Regions from separate parts of the Variovorax sp. V93 genome, predicted to be linked through region 1. Evidence: predicted binding sites of a transcription regulator. Region 1 holds the regulator's gene; the other holds the start of a gene.
The links. Region 1 encodes NrdR, which represses ribonucleotide reductase genes. Its sites were predicted from a motif close to CACNANATNTNGTG; they were not measured.
Positions count from the first base shown of each region.

Region 2: the regulator NrdR is predicted to act here: its motif matches at 8,290-8,303, upstream of ACAM54_RS04500 (ribonucleoside-diphosphate reductase subunit alpha).

Region 1 covers NZ_AP028669.1:3,167,092-3,177,426, reverse strand. Annotated here, with positions in the region: gene ACAM54_RS15120 (pilus assembly protein) at 1-2,785, shown strand, start outside; gene ACAM54_RS15115 (type IV pilin protein) at 2,792-3,256, shown strand; gene nrdR (transcriptional regulator NrdR) at 3,269-3,712, opposite strand; gene glyA (serine hydroxymethyltransferase) at 3,732-4,976, opposite strand; ZMP/ZTP riboswitch at 5,018-5,144, opposite strand; gene ACAM54_RS15100 (transglycosylase SLT domain-containing protein) at 5,162-6,025, opposite strand; gene ACAM54_RS15095 (DUF748 domain-containing protein) at 6,603-10,335, shown strand, end outside.
Region 2 covers NZ_AP028669.1:1,000,262-1,010,596, forward strand. Annotated here, with positions in the region: gene prmA (50S ribosomal protein L11 methyltransferase) at 1-762, shown strand, start outside; gene ACAM54_RS04480 (zinc-ribbon and DUF3426 domain-containing protein) at 836-2,176, shown strand; gene ACAM54_RS04485 (carbohydrate kinase family protein) at 2,235-3,137, shown strand; gene ACAM54_RS04490 (histone H1-like DNA-binding protein) at 3,220-3,744, opposite strand; gene ACAM54_RS04495 (ribonucleotide-diphosphate reductase subunit beta) at 3,940-5,112, opposite strand; gene ACAM54_RS04500 (ribonucleoside-diphosphate reductase subunit alpha) at 5,291-8,206, opposite strand; gene ampD (1,6-anhydro-N-acetylmuramyl-L-alanine amidase AmpD) at 8,557-9,165, opposite strand; gene ACAM54_RS04510 (sigma-54-dependent transcriptional regulator) at 9,152-10,335, opposite strand, start outside.

The DNA of each region.
Region 1 (10,335 bases):
GACCCAGTCGAGCTGCCGCAAGTCTTTCCACATCTTCATGACCGACGGCGACTACAACCTGTTTGGATTCAACCCCGACCCCGCGGCACTCGGCATGCCTGCCATCGGCAATGCGGACGGAGCGAGCCGCGCCTTGCCCGATGCCACGGCCTACGTGCCGCGTGCACCCTTCAAGGACGATGCAGGGGCGGTCAACAGCAGCCTCAGCTGGAAGAACGACGGCTCCGGCTGGTGGCCGACGGCGGAATACCGCCCGACGCTGGCCGACATGGCATTTCACTACTGGGCCAGCGACCTGCAACCCGCCGTGTCGAACAACCTCAAGAAGGTCGTTGCAGAGCCCGGCGACGTGACCGTGGGAACGGCGACGGTTCCCGAGTACTGGAATCCCAAGAACGATCCCGCCACCTGGCAGCACCTGAGCACCTACACCATCGGCTTTGGCGCTGCCTCGTCGTGGACGGGCACGCCGGCCATCTCGGCGAATGCGCCGCAGCCGACCTACAGCGGGGACTATGCGCGCTTGGCCGATGGCTCGATCGCCTGGAAGGATCCGCTGGCGAGCACCTTGGCGGCGAACGGAGGATGGTATTCCGCAAGCGGCGCCTATGGCTACTACCACGAGCTCGCCGACAATGCCTCCGCCGTGCGCATGGACCTCTGGCACGCCGCGCTCAACAGCCGGGGCACCTTCACACCGGCCGCGAACGCGCAGGCCCTCGGCGATGCCTTCCGATCGATCCTCTCGCAGATCCTGTTCAACACCAGCACCCCGCTGACCTCGATCTCGGCCAGCGGCAGCAGGATATCGAGCGCTACCTCGGCCTACCAGGCCGGCTACGACACGGCCGACTGGTCGGGCAAGCTGACGGCCACGCCGTTCGGCAGCAACGGCAAGCTGGCCGCCACGCCCGCGTGGTCGGCGCGCGAACTGCTCGATGCGCGCATGGCAAAGGCCGGCGCGCACGACAGCGATCGCAAGGTGCTGAGCTTCTCGGGCACCGCCGCGGCAACGCCCACCAGCGCCGCGGCCGCCGGTGCCGGCGTGCCGTTCCGATGGGCCAACCTGAGCGACGCGCAGAAGGCGGCGCTCAAGGGCGGCACCGGCACCGACACGGCAAGCACCGCCCTCGGGCAGGGCGTGCTCGACTTTCTTCGCGGCGACCGCAGCAACGAGGGCACCGGCCTCGGCCTGCGCAGGCGCGGCCACGTGCTGGGCGACATCGTGGGCTCCAGCGTCTGGTACACGGGCAAGCCCAGCAGCGGCTTCACCCATGACGGCTACGCCGCGTTCGCCTCGACCATCGACCGCAAGCCGATGGTCTATGTCGGCGCCAACGACGGCATGCTGCACGCGTTCAACGCCGGCACTGGCCAGGAGGCGTTCGCCTATGTGCCCGAAGGCGTCTTTGGCACGGCGGCGGCGCCCCAGCTCAAGAAGCTCAGCGAGAGCACCTACTCGCACAGGTACTACGTCGACGGCAGCCCCTTCGTGGCCGACATCTACATGGGTTCGGCCGCCGACGCCATGGCCACCGACACCGAGAAGGCGAAGCTGTGGAAGTCCTTCCTCGTGGGCACGCTGGGGGCGGGCGGCAAGGGCTACTTCGTGCTCGACGTCACCAAGCCCGAGAACATCGGCGAGACCCATGCCGCCGACGTGGCCGTGATCGACACGACTGCGCTCGCCGACGACGACCTCGGCCACCAGTTCCAGCAACCCGTGCTCGATTCCTTTTCCAGGCGCGCGCTGCAGGTGGCGCCGCTCAACAACGGCCGCCGGGCCGTGATCCTGGGCAACGGCTACAACAGCACGAGCGAGAAGGCGATGCTGTGGATCCAATACCTCGACGGCGACAAGTCCGTGCTGAAGATCCCCGCGCCCGCCACGCAGGCCACCGGCACCGGCAACGGGCTCTCGGCGCCGCAGGTGGTGGACAGCAACGGCGACGGCAAGGTCGACTACGTCTATGCCGGCGACCTGCTCGGCAACCTCTGGAAGTTCGACCTGAGCAGCGGCAAGAGCAGCGACTGGAAGGCTACCTTGGGCTCCGGCACTGCAGCATCGAGCCTGGACGGCACGCCGCTGTTCGCCGCCGGCGCCACGCAGCCGATCACGGCCGCGCCGCTGGTCGCCGACCATCCGCGCGGCGGCTACATGGTGATGTTCGGCACCGGCCGGCTGTTTGCCGCCGGCGACGAAAGCAGCAGCGCCAGGCAGTACCTGTACGGCGTCTGGGACCGCGCCAACGGCAGCACGGGCACCGCGGTGCTGGCCGACCTGGTGGCGCAGACCATCGGCGCCGGCACGGTGAAGGAAGGCGACGTGGAATTCCGCACCGCGTCGAGCCACGGCGTGAGCTACAGCGGCTCAGGCGGCAAGCGCGGCTGGTACCTGGAACTGGGAACCGCCGGCGAGCGCATCGTCTACCCGGGCGACGCGCTGAGCGGCAGCGCGGGCCTGTTCTCGTCCACCATTCCCGGCTCGGCGAGCAATTCGCTCGACTGCGCGCCGGGCACCAGCGACGACGGCTGGTCGATGGTGATCGACTTCTTCAGCGGCGTCGTCCCCGACGGCATCGCCTACAACGGGTCCACCAGCGCGCTGGGCGGCTATCTCGGCTTCCGCAACCACTCGGGCCGGGACGACATCGTCTTTCGGCCGCAGAACGCCGCGGAAAAAGGCAAGCACGTGATCTGCAATGCGGCCGGCGGCTGCAACGAGACCGAGCTGCCGCAAGCCGTGCGCCGCTTCGGCTGGCGCAACCTGATCTCGTGGAATTGAGGCCGCATGAACATATATCCTGAAATGCAGGCCCGCAAGGAGCGGATTCGCCCGCGCGGCTTCACGCTGGTCGAACTCATGATCGTGGCGGCGGTGATTGCCATCCTGGCCGCGATTGCCTATCCGAGCTACACGCGCTATGTGCAGCGGGCCAAGCGGGCCGATGCCAAGCAGCAACTGCTGCAGGCGGCCCAATGGACCGAGCGCTACCTGACGGCCAGCGGGCAATATCCACCTGCGACCGTCCCGCTGCCGGCCGGGCTGCAGCAGGCGCCATCGTCCGGCACGGCGAACTACGCCATCGGCTACGCCGCAAGAACGGCAACCACCTACACGCTGCAAGCCGTGCCTCAGGGCGCATCGAAAGCCGACGAGTGCGGAACGCTCACGGTGAACCAGCAGGGCGTCAAGCTGGCGGCCGGCCAGACCAGCGCTTCGAATGCGTTGGTGCAGGCCTGCTGGAACCGCTGAGCGCGCGGCTCTTCAGATGTCCCGCAGCAGCTGCCGGAACTCGTCCACGTCCTCGAAGCTGCGGTACACCGAGGCAAAGCGCACGTAGGCCACCTTGTCGAGCTTCTTGAGCTCACGCATCACGAGTTCGCCCACCTTGGTCGAATCGATTTCGCGCAGGCCGCTGGCCAGGAGCTTCTGCTCGATGCGCAGCAGGGCGTTGTCGATCTGCTCGATGCTGACCGGCCGCTTGCGCAGCGCCAGCATCATCGAGGCGCGGACCTTGCCCGATTCGAAGTCGGCGCGGCTGCCGTCCTTCTTGACGACCACCGGAAAGTTGACGTCGGGCCGCTCATAGGTGGTGAAGCGCTTGTCGCAGGCGCTGCACTGGCGGCGCCTGCGCACGAAGTCGGCGTCTTCCGAAACGCGGGTCTCGACGACCTGCGTTTCGAGATGACCGCAAAAAGGGCATTTCATGCGGCCACTTCTTGCGGGATCAGCGGTAGACCGGGAACCGGCTCGTCAGCGCGTGCACCTTGGCGCGGACCGCGTCGATGTTGGCGGCGTCGCGCGGGTTCTCGAGCACGTCGGCGATCAGGTTCGCGGTGATGCGCGCCTCTTCGTCCTTGAAGCCGCGCGTGGTCATGGCGGGGGTGCCGATGCGCACGCCGCTGGTGACCATCGGCTTTTCAGGGTCGTTGGGGATCGCGTTCTTGTTGATCGTCATGTGGGCGCTGCCCAGCACGGCTTCGGCTTCCTTGCCGGTGATGCCCTTGGCGCGCAGGTCGACCAGCATCACGTGGCTTTCGGTGCGCCCGCTCACGATGCGCAGGCCGCGCTTGGTGAGCGTGTCGGCCACGATCTGGGCGTTCTTGACCACCTGCTGCTGGTAGGCCTTGAACTCGGGCGACATGGCTTCCTTGAACGCCACGGCCTTGGCGGCGATCACGTGCATCAGCGGGCCGCCCTGCAGGCCCGGGAAGATCGCGCTGTTGATGGCTTTCTCATGCTGCGACTTCATCAGGATGATGCCGCCGCGCGGGCCGCGCAGGCTCTTGTGGGTGGTGGAGGTGACCACGTCGGCGTGCGGCACCGGGTTGGGGTACACGCCCGCGGCCACCAGGCCGGCGTAGTGGGCGATGTCGACCATGAAGATCGCGCCCACGTCCTTGGCCACCTTGGCGAAGCGCTCGAAGTCGATGCGCAGCGAGTAGGCCGAGGCGCCCGCGATGATCAGCTTGGGCATGTGCTCGTGCGCCTTGCGCTCCATCGCGTCGTAGTCGATGGCCTCGTTGGCGTCCAGGCCGTAGCTCACCACGTTGAACCACTTGCCGCTCATGTTCAGCGGCATGCCGTGCGTCAGGTGGCCGCCTTCGGCCAGGCTCATGCCCATGATGGTGTCGCCGGGCTTCAGGAAGGCCAGCATGACGGCCTCGTTGGCCGAGGCGCCGCAGTGCGGCTGCACGTTGGCGGCGTCGGCGCCGAAGATCTGCTTGATGCGGTCGATGGCCAGTTGCTCGGCCACGTCGACGTGCTCGCAGCCGCCGTAGTAGCGCTTGCCCGGGTAGCCTTCGGCGTACTTGTTGGTGAGCTGCGAGCCCTGGGCGGCCATGACGGCCGGCGAGGCGTAGTTCTCACTCGCGATCAGCTCGATGTGGTGTTCCTGGCGCGCGTTTTCGGCCTGGATGGCAGCCCAGATTTCAGGATCGGTCTGTTCGACCAGGATGTTGCGGTGGTACATGGCAGTCCTTTGAAGACGAGGTCCTTGTTCTTCAACCAAACAAGGGCTGCCCAGGCGAACGGCTGAACGCCTGAATGGATGCCAGGCGGCACGCTTCCCAGTGGTATTCCACGTCAGCGCAGGGCACCTTGCGGGGTGCTGCGCCTATCGCCAGTCGCGTACGGGGTGGAGTGTAGCGCAGGGGCTCAGGAAACGCCCGACAGCAGGGCCACTTTCTGCGGGTCCGCGGCCGGCTCGGCCGCCTGTTGCGGCTTGGGCGGCACGGCAACCGGGATCGGCTGGGCCTGCGCCCGCACGACCGGCGCCGCGGGCGTTGCCATCGTTGGCGGATTGCGGCCGTTGGCCACCTGCACCAGCCGTTCGTGCTCGGCCATGACCTTGCCTGCGTAGCCCCCGTCGTCCTCGAGGTTGGCGGCGCCCACGTAGTAGCGCAGGCCGCCTTCGAGCGATCCGGCGCGGGCGATGCATTCCTGCAGCACCTTCACGCCGACGCGCATGTTGGTCACGGGGTCGAAGGCGGTGAGCGTGCCGCCCGCGCTTTCGTACTTGTCGCCGTGCACGCGCGTCATTACCTGCATCAGGCCCTGGGCGCCCACCTGGCTCTGGGCAAAGGGGTTGAAGCTCGATTCGACGGCCATGATGGCCAGGATCAGCGTCGGGTCGAGCTTGGTGCGCTTGCCGAGGTGGTAGGCCTCTGCAACCAGCACGCTCAGCGGTTCGGCCGCCACGCGGTACTTCTTGCTGAGCCAATAGGCCACGGCGGCCTGCTGCTTGGGCAGGTCGCCGGGGCTCGCGGCCGTGGTGCGCACGATGGCGGTCGGCTCCAGGTCGGTGGCTTCAGGCGCGGGCTTGCGCGACTGCAGCCAGCCCATGAGCTGTTCCTCGCCGGTCTTGCGCAGATCGGGCCGCGCGACCAGGGCGAGGGCCGCGAACACGATGGCCAGGCCGACCAGTGCAAACCCGTTGTGGGTGATTTCAAAAAAGCCGTCTGCCACGTCGGACACAAAGGTCCTCAGCCCGCGGGCCGTGGCATCAAACGCCTTGTTCATCGCTCTTCCTTTCTGTGCGGCACCTGGGTCGCAGCGCCGGTGAGGCGATGGATGAAGGCAGCGGCGCTTGGATTGGTACGAATCAGGCTCCGCGCATGGAGGTGTAGGGTAGGAGCGCGGTGGCCTGATCAAGCCGGGGGAACTCGGCAGCGGATTCAGGTGGCCCCTGCTGGGTCTGGGGCAGCCAGGGGCAGGCGGGATTCTAGCGCGGCTAAATACCCGGTCAAGTATAAGAGCCTATTCCCTTATGTGATTACACATTTAAACAAAATCTAAGGGAAAACCCTTGAAAGACGGCATTGCAATGCAAGGGTGCGGCGCCTAATCTGAACACGCCTGAGTTCTCAGGCGGTTTTCCGAAATCCTACGGCCCGAGGTGCAAGTCAAGGGTCGGAACGATGGAGGATCCATGGCGGCAATCTCTTGCTGCCAGCACGGCAGGAACCATTGACTTCCGGTCGCGCGAAACGATGGCATGGGTTTTGTGCCCGCCATCAAGCCCGGTAATGAGACATTTCGTCGAATTGCCGGGCTTTCTTGTTTCTGGCGGCCTGCTTCTTTGCGGCACACTCCCGCGATGGATGTAGCTTCGCTCAAACAAAACAAATGGGTGCGACGTGGGATCGTCGCGTTGCTGGTTCTCCTGGCTCTCTGGGTCGTCGCCTGGCTGGCGGTGCCGCCGATTGCCAAGAGCCAGCTCCAGAAGATCGCGAGCGAAAAGCTGGGCCGGCAGGTTACCGTCGGCAAGATCGATTTCAAGCCCTGGACGCTTGAGCTCGCACTGCACGACCTGCGCATAGCCACGGCCGACGGCAGCCGGCCCCAGGTGGCGGTCAAGCGCATCTATGCCGACGCAGAACTGCAGTCGATCCTGCGGCTGGCGCCGGTGATCGATGCGGTGACGGTCGAGGCGCCGGCCATCCTGCTCACGCACCTGGCCGACGGCAAGTACGACATCGACGACATCCTGGCCAAGCTCGCAGCCGGCCCGCCGCCCGATCCCAAGGCCGAGCCGGCGCGCTTTGCGATCTACAACATCTCGATCAGGGACGGCGCGGTCGATTTCGACGACCAGACCGTCAAGCGCAGGCACGAACTGCGCGGCTTCGTTCTCAACGTGCCGTTCCTGAGCAACCTGGCCTCCAAGCGCGACATCAACACCGAGCCCAAGCTGGCTTTTGCGCTCAACGGCAGCAAGTTCGATTCGGCAGCCCTCACCACGCCGTTCGCGAAGAGCCGCAAGACCGATGCCCATGTGCAGTTCAAGGGCCTCGACCTGGCGCCGTACCTGGGCTACATCCCGGGCGGCCTGCCCGTGCAGCTGCAGGCGGGCAGCCTCGATGCCGACCTGAAGATCGACTTCGAGCAGGCCGCCACCGCCGGCCTCAAGATCACCGGCACCGTCGAAGCGCACAAGGCAAAGCTCGGCGATGCCCGGGGGCGGGACCTGCTGGGTTTCGATTCGCTCAAGCTGGCGCTGGCCGACGTGCGGCCGCTGGAAGCGGTGTTTCACCTGAGCGAAGTCGCGCTGGCCAATCCGCAGCTTGCGGTCGCGCGCGATGCCAAGGGCCAGTTGAACCTGCTGGCCACCGATCCGGCCACCGGAGCGGCAGAGAAGGTGGCACAAGCCCCCGCCGCCGCCGCAAGCGCGCCGGACGGCAAGGCCCCCGAAAAGCCGAAGCTGAAGGTCCAGGTCGACAAGGTGGCCCTCAGCGGCGGGCGCATCGGGTGGCGCGATGAAACCGTTCAGCCGGCCGCGGCCATCGAGACGACCGCGCTCGGCCTCGACCTGACCGGGCTCACCTGGCCCATGGAGAAGCCGGCCCGGTTCAGCGGCAGCACCGCCCTTGCCGGCGCCACGCTCAAGTTCCAGGGCAGCGCCACCGACAAGGTGGCCGAGGTGCAGACCGAGGTCGATGCGCTGCCGCTGTCGCTGGCGGCTCCGTACCTCGCGCACAGCCTGGAGCCCACGCTCGACGGCAAGCTCAGCGGGCAGATCGACGTCGCCTGGGCCCGGCCCGATCTCCGGTTCAAGGCGCGGCGCCTGGCCGTCGATGGCCTGGCGCTCACCCAGGCGAAGACCGCGCTGGCAAGCGTCGGCCGCTTCGAGCTGGTCGATGCCGAGGTCGACATGACCAGGCACACGCTGAACGTGGCCTCCTTCACTGCCACCAATCCCAAGGTGCAGGTCGAGCGCGACAGCGAAAAGCGCTGGATGTTCGAGCGCTGGCTCAAGGTGCCGGCCGGCGGCGGCGGAGCGGTGCAGGCCAAGGCGGCCGCGCCCAAGCCCGCCGGCTCAGGCCCCGAAGCGGCGCCGCCCGGCGCCAACACCAAACCCTGGGCGTTGACCATCGGCACCCTGGCGGTCGACAACGGCACGCTTTCCTATGCCGACAAGGCCAGCGCCACGCCGGTGGTCGTCGAGATCACGGCATTCAGCCTGAAGGCACAGAAGGTCGCGCCCGAAACCGGCACGGTCTCGCCTTTGCAGGTCTCGGGGCGCATCGGTTCCAGGCGTTCGGAGCCGGGCCGTTTCGACTACAAGGGCAACATGGTGCTCAAGCCGCTGTCGGCCGAGGGCCGGCTCGAAGTGGCGTCGTTTCCCGCCCATGCCTTCAAGGCCTACTACGCCGACGCGCTCAACGTCGACATTCGCCGCGCCTTCGCAAGCTACAGAGGAACCGTGCGCTATGCGAGCGCACCAGCCGGCATGACGATCAAGCTGGCCGGGGACACGGCGCTCGACGACTTCCGCGCCAACAGCATCTCGCTGACCCAGTCGCCCGGCTTCGACCGCAACACCAACCAGTTGCTGAGCTGGAAGACCTTGAGCCTGCGCGGCCTGCAGGTGAGCATGGCGCCCAACGCCGCACCGGCGGTGGACGTGCGGGAAACCACGCTGACCGATTTCTTCGCCCGCGTGATCGTCGATCCCACCGGCCGGCTCAACCTGGTGAACCTCACCAAGAAGGGGGAAGCGGAGGCCAACGCCGCAGCCGCGGCAAGCGCGGAGGTCAAGACCCGGCGCAGCCTCGGCGGAACCACCACCACGACGCGCGGCGGGCCACAGCAGCCATCGGGTGGCGGCGGTGCGCCGGTGTCGGCCGAGGCCATGGTCGGCGGCGCCCCCGAGCCGGCCAAACCGGCCGCAGCGCCCGTGGCGGCTGCGCAGGCCGAAGCCGATTCGGGGCCCAAGCCGGTCATCAATTTCGGCCCGATGAGCCTGGTCAACGGCCGGGTCGATTTCACCGACCTGTTCGTGAAGCCCAACTACTCGGCCGACCTGAGCGAACTGACCGGCAAGCTCAGTTCCTTCTCGTCGAACCCGCCCAAGGGCGAAAGCGGCCGCCCCGCGCTGGCCGACCTGGAACTGCGCGGCAAGGCGCAGCAGACGGCCGCGCTGGAAATCACCGGCAAGCTCAACCCGCTGGCCAAGCCGCTCGAACTCGACATCACTGCCAAGATGCGCGATCTCGACCTGGCGCCGCTGTCGCCGTATTCGGTGCGCTACGCCGGCCACGGCATCGAGCGCGGCAAGATGAGCATGGACGTCAACTACAAGATCGCGCCCGATGGCCAGCTCACGGCCTCCAACAAGCTGGTGCTCAACCAGCTGCAGTTCGGCGACGAAGTGCAGGGTGCGCCCAACAGCCTGCCGGTGCGGCTCGCGGTGGCGCTGCTGGCCGACCGCAACGGCGTGATCGACGTGGACCTGCCGCTCAGGGGCTCGCTCAACGACCCGCAGTTCAGCATCGGCCCGTTGATCTTCAAGGCGGTGGTCAACCTGATCGTCAAGGCCGTGACCTCGCCGTTCAGCCTGCTGACCGGCGGGCTCGGCGGCGGCAGCGGCGAGTCGAGCACCATCACTTTCGAGCCCGGAAGCGCCGTGCTCAGTACCACTGCCAAGGAGAGCCTGGACAAGGTCGTCAAGGCGCTGACGGAGCGTCCGAGCCTGCAGATGACGGTGGTCGGCACGGCCAGCCTCGAAAAGGAGCGCGACGCCTACCAGCGCCAGCGCCTGCGCCAGCTCGCCCAGGCCGAGAAGCGGCGCGTGGCGGTGCGCGGCGGCCAGGCGGGCACCGAGGTGCCGCCGGTGACCGATGCCGAATACCCCGAGCTGCTGACCGCCGTGTACAAGCGCGCGGACATCACCAAGCCGCGCAACATGGTCGGCCTCGCCAAGGACCTGCCGGTGAAGGAAATGGAAAACCTGCTGCTCGCGAGCATTCCGGTCGACGAGGAGTCGATACGGCAGCTGGCCGTGGAGCGCGGCGCCGTGGTGCGCGACTACCTGCTGGCCCAGAAGCTGC
Region 2 (10,335 bases), 2.2 Mb from region 1:
GCGCTGTTCGGCGAGCCCGGCATGCCCCCGCCCAAGGAAGGCTGGCAGCGTTCGCGTGTGATCGCGCTGTTTGCCGATGAAGCGCTTGCGAAAGAGGCCGCGTCGGTGCTTGCGCTGCAGGATTTCTTCGAAGGCTGTGCGGTGCTCGGCGTGGCGCCGGTGCCCGAGCAGGACTGGGTGCGGCTCACGCAATCGCAGTTCGCGCCGGTCGAGATCACGCCCGAATTCTGGATCGTGCCGACTTGGCATGAGCCGCCCGAGCAGGCAAGGCAGGTGATCCGGCTCGATCCGGGGCTTGCCTTTGGCACCGGCACCCATCCCACCACGCGCATGTGCCTGCGCTGGATCGCAAGGCAGGGTTCGTTCGCCGGCCAGCGCGTGCTCGACTACGGCTGCGGCTCTGGCATCCTGGCCATCGGCGCGGCGAAGTTCGGCGCGACCGACATCGATGCCGTCGACATCGACGAGGCGGCCGTTTCGTCGACCCGCCTCAATGCCGAAGCCAACGGCGTGCGCCTGAATGCCGGCCTGCCCGAAGCGGCCAAGGGCCGCTACGGCACCGTGCTGGCCAACATCCTGGCCACGCCGCTCAAGGTGCTTGCGCCACTGCTGCGCAGCCACGTGGCGGCCGGTGGATCGCTGGTGCTGGCCGGCATCCTCGAGCGCCAGGCCGACGAGCTGAAGCAGGCCTATGCGCCTTATGCCGCGCTCGAAGTCAGCGACAGCGAGGATGGCTGGATCCTCATGACGGCGCGTTGCTGAGGACGCGCGCGCCTGCCGTTTCGCGTTTGATCCCACTGGCGCGGCGAGGGCCCAACCCTACAATCGCCCCGTCATGAGCCTCGTCACGCGCTGCCCCGCCTGTGCCACCACCTTCAAGGTGGTGCGCGACCAGCTTCGCATTTCGGATGGCTGGGTGCGCTGCGGACGCTGCAGCCACGTGTTCGACGCCACGCTCGACCTGCACGAGGCGCCCGATGGCCCGCCGGCCACGAGCGCTGCGCCTCCACCGGCACCCGCTGCATCGACCGAGCCGTCCTCCTCCGATGCGATCGAAGACGCTGATTTCTTCGACGACGAACCCGAGCATCGCGAGCCGCCGGAGGCTGCAGCTGCGCCTTCCGAGGCCGGGCTGGTGCCGGCACCCGACCCCGCGCCTGCACCCGCACCAGCTCCCGCGCCCGCGCCCGCCTTCGCCTTGCCGGCGCACGGCATCGTCGCCGACGAGCTGTGGACCGACTTCGAAGCCAACGAGCCCGAATGGCGGCCGCCGGCGAGTTCGCTGCCGCCGTTTCCGAACATCGACCTGAATCTGGCGGCTCCGCCTTCGCCGCCGCCCCCGCCCGCACCACCGTTGCCGGCCCTGCGCCTCCAGGCGCGCGAGATGGCGGCAACCGCCAGCGAAGAAGACGAAAAGCACGCGCCCGAACCAGACCGCGACCAGGTGCAGATGCAAAAGGCGCTGCGCCGGGCCCGCATCAAGTCGGCCAAGATCGCGAGCGCCAAGGCGCGCGACGAGCGCGCCGCCGCAAAGATGTCGGCCTCGATGGTGCGGGAGGCGAGCGAGCCCGAACCGGGCCTGCTCCCTTCGCCTTTGCCGGCGGTCCGCGACGATGCGGAAGACTCGGAGCGGCTTCCTTTTTCCGATGGCAACGAGAACCTGGGCCGTCGCGCCGCAAGCGTCTGGCAGCGCCCTGGGGCACGGCGCTGGCTCTGGCTGCTGGCCGCGCTCGCCGTCCTGCTTCTGGTTGTGCAGGTCCTGCGCCACGAACGCGACGGCATCGTCGCGCGCCAGCCGAACCTGCGTCCCGCGTTCGCGGCCCTGTGCCGCGCGACTGGCTGCGAGCTCACCGCGCTGAGGCAGATCGGCGACATCGTGATCGAGGGCGCGGCCTTCGCGCGCGAGAAGACCGGCAACAACGACTACCGGCTCAGCTTCACACTGCGCAATGGCGCGGCCGTTCCGCTGGCCATGCCGGCCGTCGAGCTCTCGCTGCTCGACACGCAGGAGCGCGCCGTCGTGCGTCGCGTGTTGATGGCTGCGGACTACGGCGCGCCAGCGGTGCTTGCGGCGCGCTCCGATCAGGCGGCGTCATTGCCGCTGAGTTTGTCCGCGACCGAAGCGGCCGCGCTGCCCCCCATTGCCGGCTACCGCGTCGAAGCGTTCTATCCTTAGGCTTGGCTCGCGCCTGCCTTCTCATTCCATTCATCCATTTCTACCCAACGGCTCACCCATGGCAGCAGTGATTTGCGGTTCCCTCGCGTTCGACACCATCATGACCTTCGAGGGCCGGTTCGCCGACCAGATCCTTCCGGACCAGCTGCACATCCTCAATGTGTCCTTCCTGGTGCCGGGCCTGCGGCGCGACTTCGGCGGCTGTGCCGGCAACATCGCCTACAGCCTCAATGCGCTGGGCGGCACTGCCTTGCCGATGGCCACCCTGGGCAGCGACGGCGCCGATTACCTGGAGCGCATGCGCATGCTGGGCATCAGCACCGAGTTCGTGCGCCAGCTCGACGACACCTTCACCGCGCAGGCGATGATCATGAACGACGTCGACAACAACCAGATCACCGCGTTCCACCCCGGCGCGATGCAGCAGGCGCACCTCACGAAGATCGCCGCGCGCGAAGACATCCGCGTCGGCATCATCGCACCCGACGGCCGCGAGGCGATGCTGCAGCACGCGGAGCAGTTCGCCGCAGCCGGCATTCCGTTCGTGTTCGATCCGGGCCAGGGCCTGCCGATGTTCGACGGCGAGGCGCTCAGGCACTTCGTCGACCTGGCGAGCTGGGTCGTCGTCAACGACTACGAAGGCAAGATGCTGTCGCAGCGCACCGGCTGGAGCCTGGGCGAGATTTCGAAGCGTGTGCGCGGCCTGGTCGTGACGCTGGCGGCCGAGGGCTGCGAGGTCTGGATCGACGGCGAACGCGAGCATGTGCCGGGCGTGACGCCGGCGGCGGTGGTTGAGCCCACCGGTTGCGGCGATGCCTGGCGCGGCGCGCTGCTGTTCGGTCTGGAGAAGGAATGGCCGCTCGCGCAGTGCGCGGCACTGGGTAACCGCATCGGCGCGCTCAAGATCGCGCAGCGCGGGCCGCAGAACTACCAGATCGACCTGAAGGCGCTGGGCCTCTGAGCCACCCGCTGGCAGGCGCCCATAAAAAAAGCCCAGCACCGTGAGGTGCCGGGCTTTTTGCCGTCAAGGCCGCTGAGCAGACTCAGGGCTTGCTGGCCGTCGGAAACGGCCAGGCTGCCTGGGGGTTCAGCGTCGTTTGCGCAGCAGGAGCAGGCGCTACGGCAGGAGCCTTGGCAGCCTTCTTCGCAGCAGGCTTCTTGGCAGCAGCGGCAGGCTTGGCAGCAGGCTTTTTCGCGGCTTTCTTGGCCGCGGCCTTTTTGGCAGGAGCCTTCTTGGCGGCAGCCTTCTTCGCAGGGGCCTTCTTGGCAGCGGCCTTCTTTGCCGGAGCCTTCTTCGCCGCCGCCTTCTTGGCAGGAGCCTTCTTCGCTGCGGCCTTCTTCGCCGGCGCCTTCTTGGCAGCGGCCTTCTTGGCCGGAGCTGCCTTCTTGGCGGCTACCTTCTTTGCCGGCGCCTTCTTGGCGGCTACCTTCTTCGCTGCGACCTTCTTGGCCGGAGCCTTCTTCGCAGCTACCTTCTTGGCGGGAGCCTTCTTAGCGGCCGCGACCTTCTTTGCCGGAGCCTTCTTTGCAGCGGCTTTCTTAGCCGGCGCTTTCTTTGCAGTTGCCATTTCTATTTCTCCTTGATCAAGTTGAAAAAATCAACCTATTGAAGCACTCCACGCACGTTGGTAGCGTGAAGCGATCCATGGCGTTGGAATCTGAGCTCCAGCACCATGAACACCTGAGCCCTCGTCCATGCCGCGCTCTTCGGCGCGATCGGTGGCAAGGGCAATTCTTGAAATCATTAATTCTTGTCGAAAGATTCAATCCCAGGAGAGCGCACCACCCGACTGGTATTCGATCACGCGGGTTTCGAAGAAATTGCGCTCTTTCTTCAGGTCAATCATTTCGCTCATCCAGGGGAACGGGTTTTCCTCGTTCGGGAAGAGCGTTTCGAGGCCGATCTGCTGCGCACGGCGGTTGGCGATGTAGCGCAGGTAGCCCTTGAACATGGAGGCGTTCATGCCGAGCACACCGCGCGGCATGGTGTCTTCGGCGTATTTGTACTCGAGCTCGACGGCCTTCAGGAAGAGGGCCTTGATCTCGGCCTTGAACTCGGGGGTCCAGAGGCCGGGGTTCTCGAGCTTGAGCTGGTTGATCAGGTCGATGCCGAAATTGCAGTGCATCGACTCGTCGCGCAGGATGTACTGGTACTGCTCGGCGGCACCGGTCATCTTGTTCTGGCGGCCCAGCGCAAGGATCTGCGTGAAGCCGACGTAGAAGAAGAGGCCTTCCATCAGGCAGGCGAACACGATGAGCGACTTGAGCAGGGTCTGGTCGGTCTCGTGCGTGCCGGTCTTGAAGTTGGGGTCGCTGATGGCGTCGATGAACGGGATCAGGAACTGGTCCTTCTCGCGGATCGACGGCACTTCGTTGTAGGCGTTGAAGATCTCGCTCTCGTCCAGGCCGAGCGACTCGACGATGTACTGGTAGGCGTGCGTGTGGATCGCTTCCTCGAAGGCCTGGCGCAGCAGGAACTGGCGGCATTCGGGCGCCGTGATGTGGCGGTAGGTGCCCAGCACGATGTTGTTGGCGGCCAGCGAGTCGGCGGTCACGAAGAAGCCGAGGTTGCGCTTGACGATGCGGCGCTCGTCTTCGGTCAGGCCGTTCGGGTCTTTCCAGAGCGCGATGTCGCGCGTCATGTTCACTTCCTGCGGCATCCAGTGGTTGGCGCAGGTGGCGAGGTATTTTTCCCAGGCCCACTTGTACTTGAACGGCACCAGCTGGTTGACGTCGGTCTGGCCGTTGATGATGCGCTTGTCGGAAGCCTTGACGCGCTGGGCCGCGGCGGGTGCCGCGGGTTGTGCAATCGGCGAAGTCGGAGCATCCACCGGTCGGCCTGCGGACAGGCCGCTGGTCGATGCGTGGTGTTGCTGCAATCCTTGTTGCATATCCTTTGATAAGGAGGGCTTGACTTCTTCGTCCCAGGTCAACATAGAAAAATCCAATGCTCAATTATCGGAGCAACGATGTGAGTTGCAAAGTGCTCGTTCACGTCGCGCTCCATTTATGTGGTTGTTATGTTGCTCTCATGCATCGCGCGATGTCAGTCGATGCCGTGATCGACTGAGAGTTCGCGCGTCGTGCATGCACCTCTCTGACATCACTCGCGCGTCATTGGCATGCTTCGCAAGTCGGATCGTCGACGCCGCAGAAGGCGATGTCGGTGGCAGGCATCGCACTCATCTGCGCCTTCGCTGCGGCAGCCGCGGCTTCGAGTGCGCTCATGCCCGAAGGTGCATCGCTGCCCGAGGACACCGCGTTGAGGCGGCCCGACTGCACGGTGGATTTCTCGGCGTGCGTCGCGCTCTGCGTGCGCAGGTAGTAGGTGGTCTTCAAGCCGCGCAGCCATGCGAGCTTGTAGGTGTCGTCGAGCTTCTTGCCAGATGCGCCGGCCATGTAGATGTTGAGCGACTGTGCCTGGTCGATCCACTTCTGGCGGCGCGCTGCGGCTTCGACCAGCCAGGTGGTCTCGACTTCGAACGCGGTGGCGTAGAGCGCCTTCACGTCCTGCGGCACGCGGTCGATCGGGCGCAGCGAACCGTCGAAGTGCTTCAGGTCCATCACCATGACGTCGTCCCACAGTCCCAGGCGCTTCAGGTCGCGCACCAGGTAGTGGTTGATGACGGTGAACTCGCCCGACAGGTTCGACTTGACCGAGAGGTTGCCGAAGCAGGGCTCGATGGAAGCGTCGACGCCGATGATGTTCGAGATGGTCGCGGTCGGGGCGATGGCCACGCAGTTGGAATTGCGCATGCCGTCGGCCTTGATCTTCTGGCGCAGGGCTTCCCAGTCGAGCGTGGCCGAGCGGTCGACCTCGACGTAGCCGCCGCGGGCTTTTTCGAGCAGGTCGAGCGTGTCGATCGGAAGGATGCCCTTGTCCCAGAGCGAGCCCTTGTAGCTCGAGTACTTGCCGCGCTCGCGGGCCAGCTCGGTAGAGGCCCAGTAGGCGTGGTAGCAGATGGCTTCCATCGACTCGTCGGCAAACTGCACGGCTTCCTGCGAAGCGTAGGGAATGCGCAGTTCGTACAGTGCGTCCTGGAAGCCCATCAGGCCCAGGCCGACCGGGCGGTGGCGCAGGTTCGAGTCGCGCGCCTTCTTCACGGCGTAGTAGTTGATGTCGATCACGTTGTCGAGCATGCGCATTGCCGTCGAGATCGTCTTCTTGAGCTTTTCCTGGTCGACCTTGCCGTCCTTCAGGTGCTGCAGCAGGTTCACCGAACCCAGGTTGCAGACGGCGGTTTCGGTGTCGCTGGTATTCAGCGTGATCTCGGTGCACAGGTTCGACGAGTGCACCACGCCGGCGTGCTGCTGCGGCGAGCGCACGTTGCAGGCGTCCTTGAACGTGATCCACGGATGGCCGGTCTCGAACAGCATCGTGAGCATCTTGCGCCACAGGTCCGAGGCCTGGACCGTGCGCGCCGGCTTGATCTCGCCGCGCGCGGCCTTTTCTTCGTAGGCGGTGTAGGCCTGCTCGAAATCGGCGCCGAACTTGTCGTGCAGGTCGGGCACGTTGGAGGGCGAGAACAGCGTCCAGGTGCCCTTTTCCATCACACGGCGCATGAAGAGGTCGGGGATCCAGTTGGCGGTGTTCATGTCGTGCGTGCGGCGGCGGTCGTCACCGGTGTTCTTGCGCAGTTCCAGGAACTCCTCGATGTCCAGGTGCCAGGTTTCCAGGTACGTGCAGACGGCGCCCTTGCGCTTGCCGCCCTGGTTCACGGCCACGGCCGTGTCGTTGACCACCTTGAGGAAGGGCACCACGCCCTGCGATTCGCCGTTGGTGCCCTTGATGTGGCTGCCGAGCGCGCGCACGCGGGTCCAGTCGTTGCCCAGGCCGCCCGCGAACTTGGAGAGCAGCGCGTTTTCCTTGATCGACTCGTAGATGCCGTCCAGGTCGTCGGGCACGGTGGTCAGGTAGCAGCTGGAGAGCTGCGAGCGCAGCGTGCCGGCGTTGAACAGGGTGGGGGTGCTCGACATGAAGTCGAAGGACGACAGCACCTCGTAGAACTCGATGGCGCGGGCTTCGCGGTCGATCTCGCCGAGCGACAGGCCCATGGCCACGCGCATGAAGAAGGCCTGCGGCAGTTCGATGCGCGACTTGCGCACGTGCAGGAAGTAGCGGTCGTACAGCGTTTGCAGGCCCAGGTAGTCGAACTGGTTGTCGCGTTCGGCCTTGAGCGCGGCGCCCAGGCGCGGCAGGTCGTACTGCAGCAGCTTCTCGTCGAGCAGGTCGTTCTCGACGCCCTTCTTGATGAACTGCGGGAAGTAGTCGGCGTAGGCCGTGGCGCGCTCGGCGGGCATCACTTCGCGGCCGATGATCTCCTTGAAGATCGTGTGCAGCAGCAGGCGGGCGGTCGCGAAGGTGTAGTCGGGGTCTTTTTCGATCAGCGTGCGGGCCGCCAGGATCGAGGCCTTGTAGACCTCGTCGAGCGGCACGCCGTCGTACAGGTTGCGCATCGTCTCGGCGACGATCGGTGCGGCGGTGATGCTGTCGCCCAGGTTTTCGCAGGCCGATTCGATCAGGCCCTTGAGCTGGTTCAGGTCGAGCGCGACGCGTTCGCCGTTGTCCAGCACGTGCAGCGTCGGCGTGGCCGGCGCTTCCTGCTCGACCTGCTTGGAACGCTCCTGCGTGCGGCGCTCGCGGTAGAGCACGTAGGCGCGCGCGATCTCGTGGTGGCCGCCGCGCATCAGGCCGAGTTCGACCTGGTCCTGCACGTCTTCGATGTGGAAGGTGCCGCCGCCCGGCCGCGAACGCACCATCGCGCGGATCACGCCTTGCGTGAGCGCGTCGACGGTTTCGCGTACGCTGGCCGAAGCCGCGCCCTGGGTGCCGTGCACGGCCAGGAAGGCTTTCATCATCGCGATGGCGATCTTGTTGGGTTCGAAGGGAACCACGGCGCCGTTGCGGCGGATGATCTGGTAGTGCGCGAGGTTCTGTCCGGCGGGCGAGCCAGCGGTGTCGCGCTGCTGCTGCGTGGGCGTGGAGGGAACGGCACGCGAGGTCGATGGGGTGTTCAGGGCTGTTTGCATTCGCTTCCTCTCGGTTGGCAATTCTTGTTGGATGGCGATGCCTTGGTTAGGCGTCGCGCCGGCGTTGTTGACCGGACGGAGGACACTATATCTAGGGTCTGAGGGGTGTACAACCCACTAGATGTAGCGTTTTCCAGTGGATACAACCCCTGCCGTTTTTTCTTTCGGCCCGGCATACGGCCGTCGATGCCGCATGAATACTGGCCTATGTTGTCGCAACCCGCATGGGGCGTGGCTTGCAGGCCGATTTGGGCTTGCAGGGCGCATGGTTGCTGAATGCGGCGATTGCAATTTTCTCATTGCTGCGCCGCGGGATCGGCGCATCGCGAGGTGCCGCGCGATTGAAAAAATTAGCGCTGCACCACCTGCGGAGGAAACATCCGTGGACTCCAGCCGAGGTGCCCGCGCAGCAATTGCCAATCGAAACCGGCGCCGGGGTCCTGTTTTCGGCCCGGCGCGATGTGCTCGTGGCCGGCGATGTGCGCGATGGCGTAGTGCTGCGCAATGGCGGGGCAGAGGCTGGCCAGCGCCTCGTACTGCGCCTCTTCGAACGGCTGGCCTTCGAGGCCTTCGAGCTCGATGCCGATGGAGTCGTCGTTGCAGTTCTCGCGGCCGCGCCACGACGACACGCCCGCATGCCAGGCGCGCTCGTCGCAGCTCACGAATTGCCAGAGTTCGCCATTGCGCCGCACATAGAAGTGCGAGGAAACCGCAAGGCCGCGGATCGACTGGAAATAGGGGTGCGCATCCCAGTCGAGCTGGTTGGTGAAGAGCTGCTGCACGGCGTCGCCGCCGTATTCGCCGGGCGGCAGGCTGATGGAGTGCAGCACGATCAGGTCGGTCTGCGCGCCCGCGGGCCGGGGGCCGAAATTCGGCGAGCGCAGCGCCTTGGCGAAGCGGTACCAGCCGGCTTGCCAGAGCCCGTCGTCGTTGCTCGCCTGTGCTTCAGTCGTCGGCATGGCTGGTGCTGGCACCTTCGTCGCCGCCGGGCGTGGTGATGCCCAGCCGCGCGATGCGGTAGCGGATCTGGCGCAGGCTCATGCCGAGCCGCGCGGCGGCGGCCGTTCGATTGAAGCCGCTTTCGTGCAGCGCGCGCACGAGGATCTCGCGCTCCTGCTGATCGAGGTAGGCCTGCAGGTCCGAGGGGAGGGCGGGCGCCGAGGGCTTGGATTCCGCGACGGCCGCGGCGGGCGACCTAGGCGCTTCGCCGCCGGACGTCGCAGCAGAAGAGGGTGCGGGTTCGGCGATGGCCGTCTCGGCCGGCGCTTCGGCCGCCTCCGGCCGCGGTGCCATCAGGTCCAGATGCAGTTCGTCGCCGTCGTTGAGCGCCACCGCGCGGTGCAGCAGGTTCTCGAGCTCCCGCACGTTGCCGTCGAGCCGGTGCTGGGCAAGGCGGCGCAGCAGTTCGGCGGAAAGATGCGGCACCGGCAGCCCGCCGTCCTGCGCAATGCGCGCGAGCAGCGCGGCGCAGAGTGCCGGCAGGTCCTCGCGCCGGTCGCGCAGCGCGGGCACCGCGATCTCGATCACGTTGAGCCGGTAGAACAGGTCCTGCCGGAAGCGGCCGGCCTGGACTTCAGCGTGAAGATCCTTGTGGGTGGCGCTCACGATGCGCACGTCGACCGCGTCTTCCTGCGTCGAGCCGATGGAGCGTACGCTGCGCTCCTGGATCGCGCGCAGCAGCTTGGACTGCATCGCCAGCGGCAGGTCGCCGATTTCGTCGAGAAAGAGCGTGCCGCCGCGGGCAGCCTGGAAGTAGCCGTCGCGGTCCTGCGACGAGCCGGTGTAGGAGCCCTTGCGGGCGCCGAAGAATTCGGCCTCGAGCAGGTTCTCGGGGATGGCGCCGCAATTGACCGCCACGAACGGGCCTTCGCTGCGCTGGCTGCAGGCATGCACGGCGCGCGCCACCAGTTCCTTGCCGGTGCCCGATTCGCCGCGCACCAGCACCGGCGCCATGCCGCGCGCCACCTTGGCAATGCGCGACTTGACCAGGCGCATCGGTTCCGAGTCGCCCACCAGCCGCTCGAGCGCGGCGACGCCGCTGTCCGGAACGGCCGGCGCGCCGGCGCGCGGCTGGCCCGCGGGCGCCGCCTGCCAGGCCTTGGCCGGCGCTGTCTGTTGCGCCTGCACCG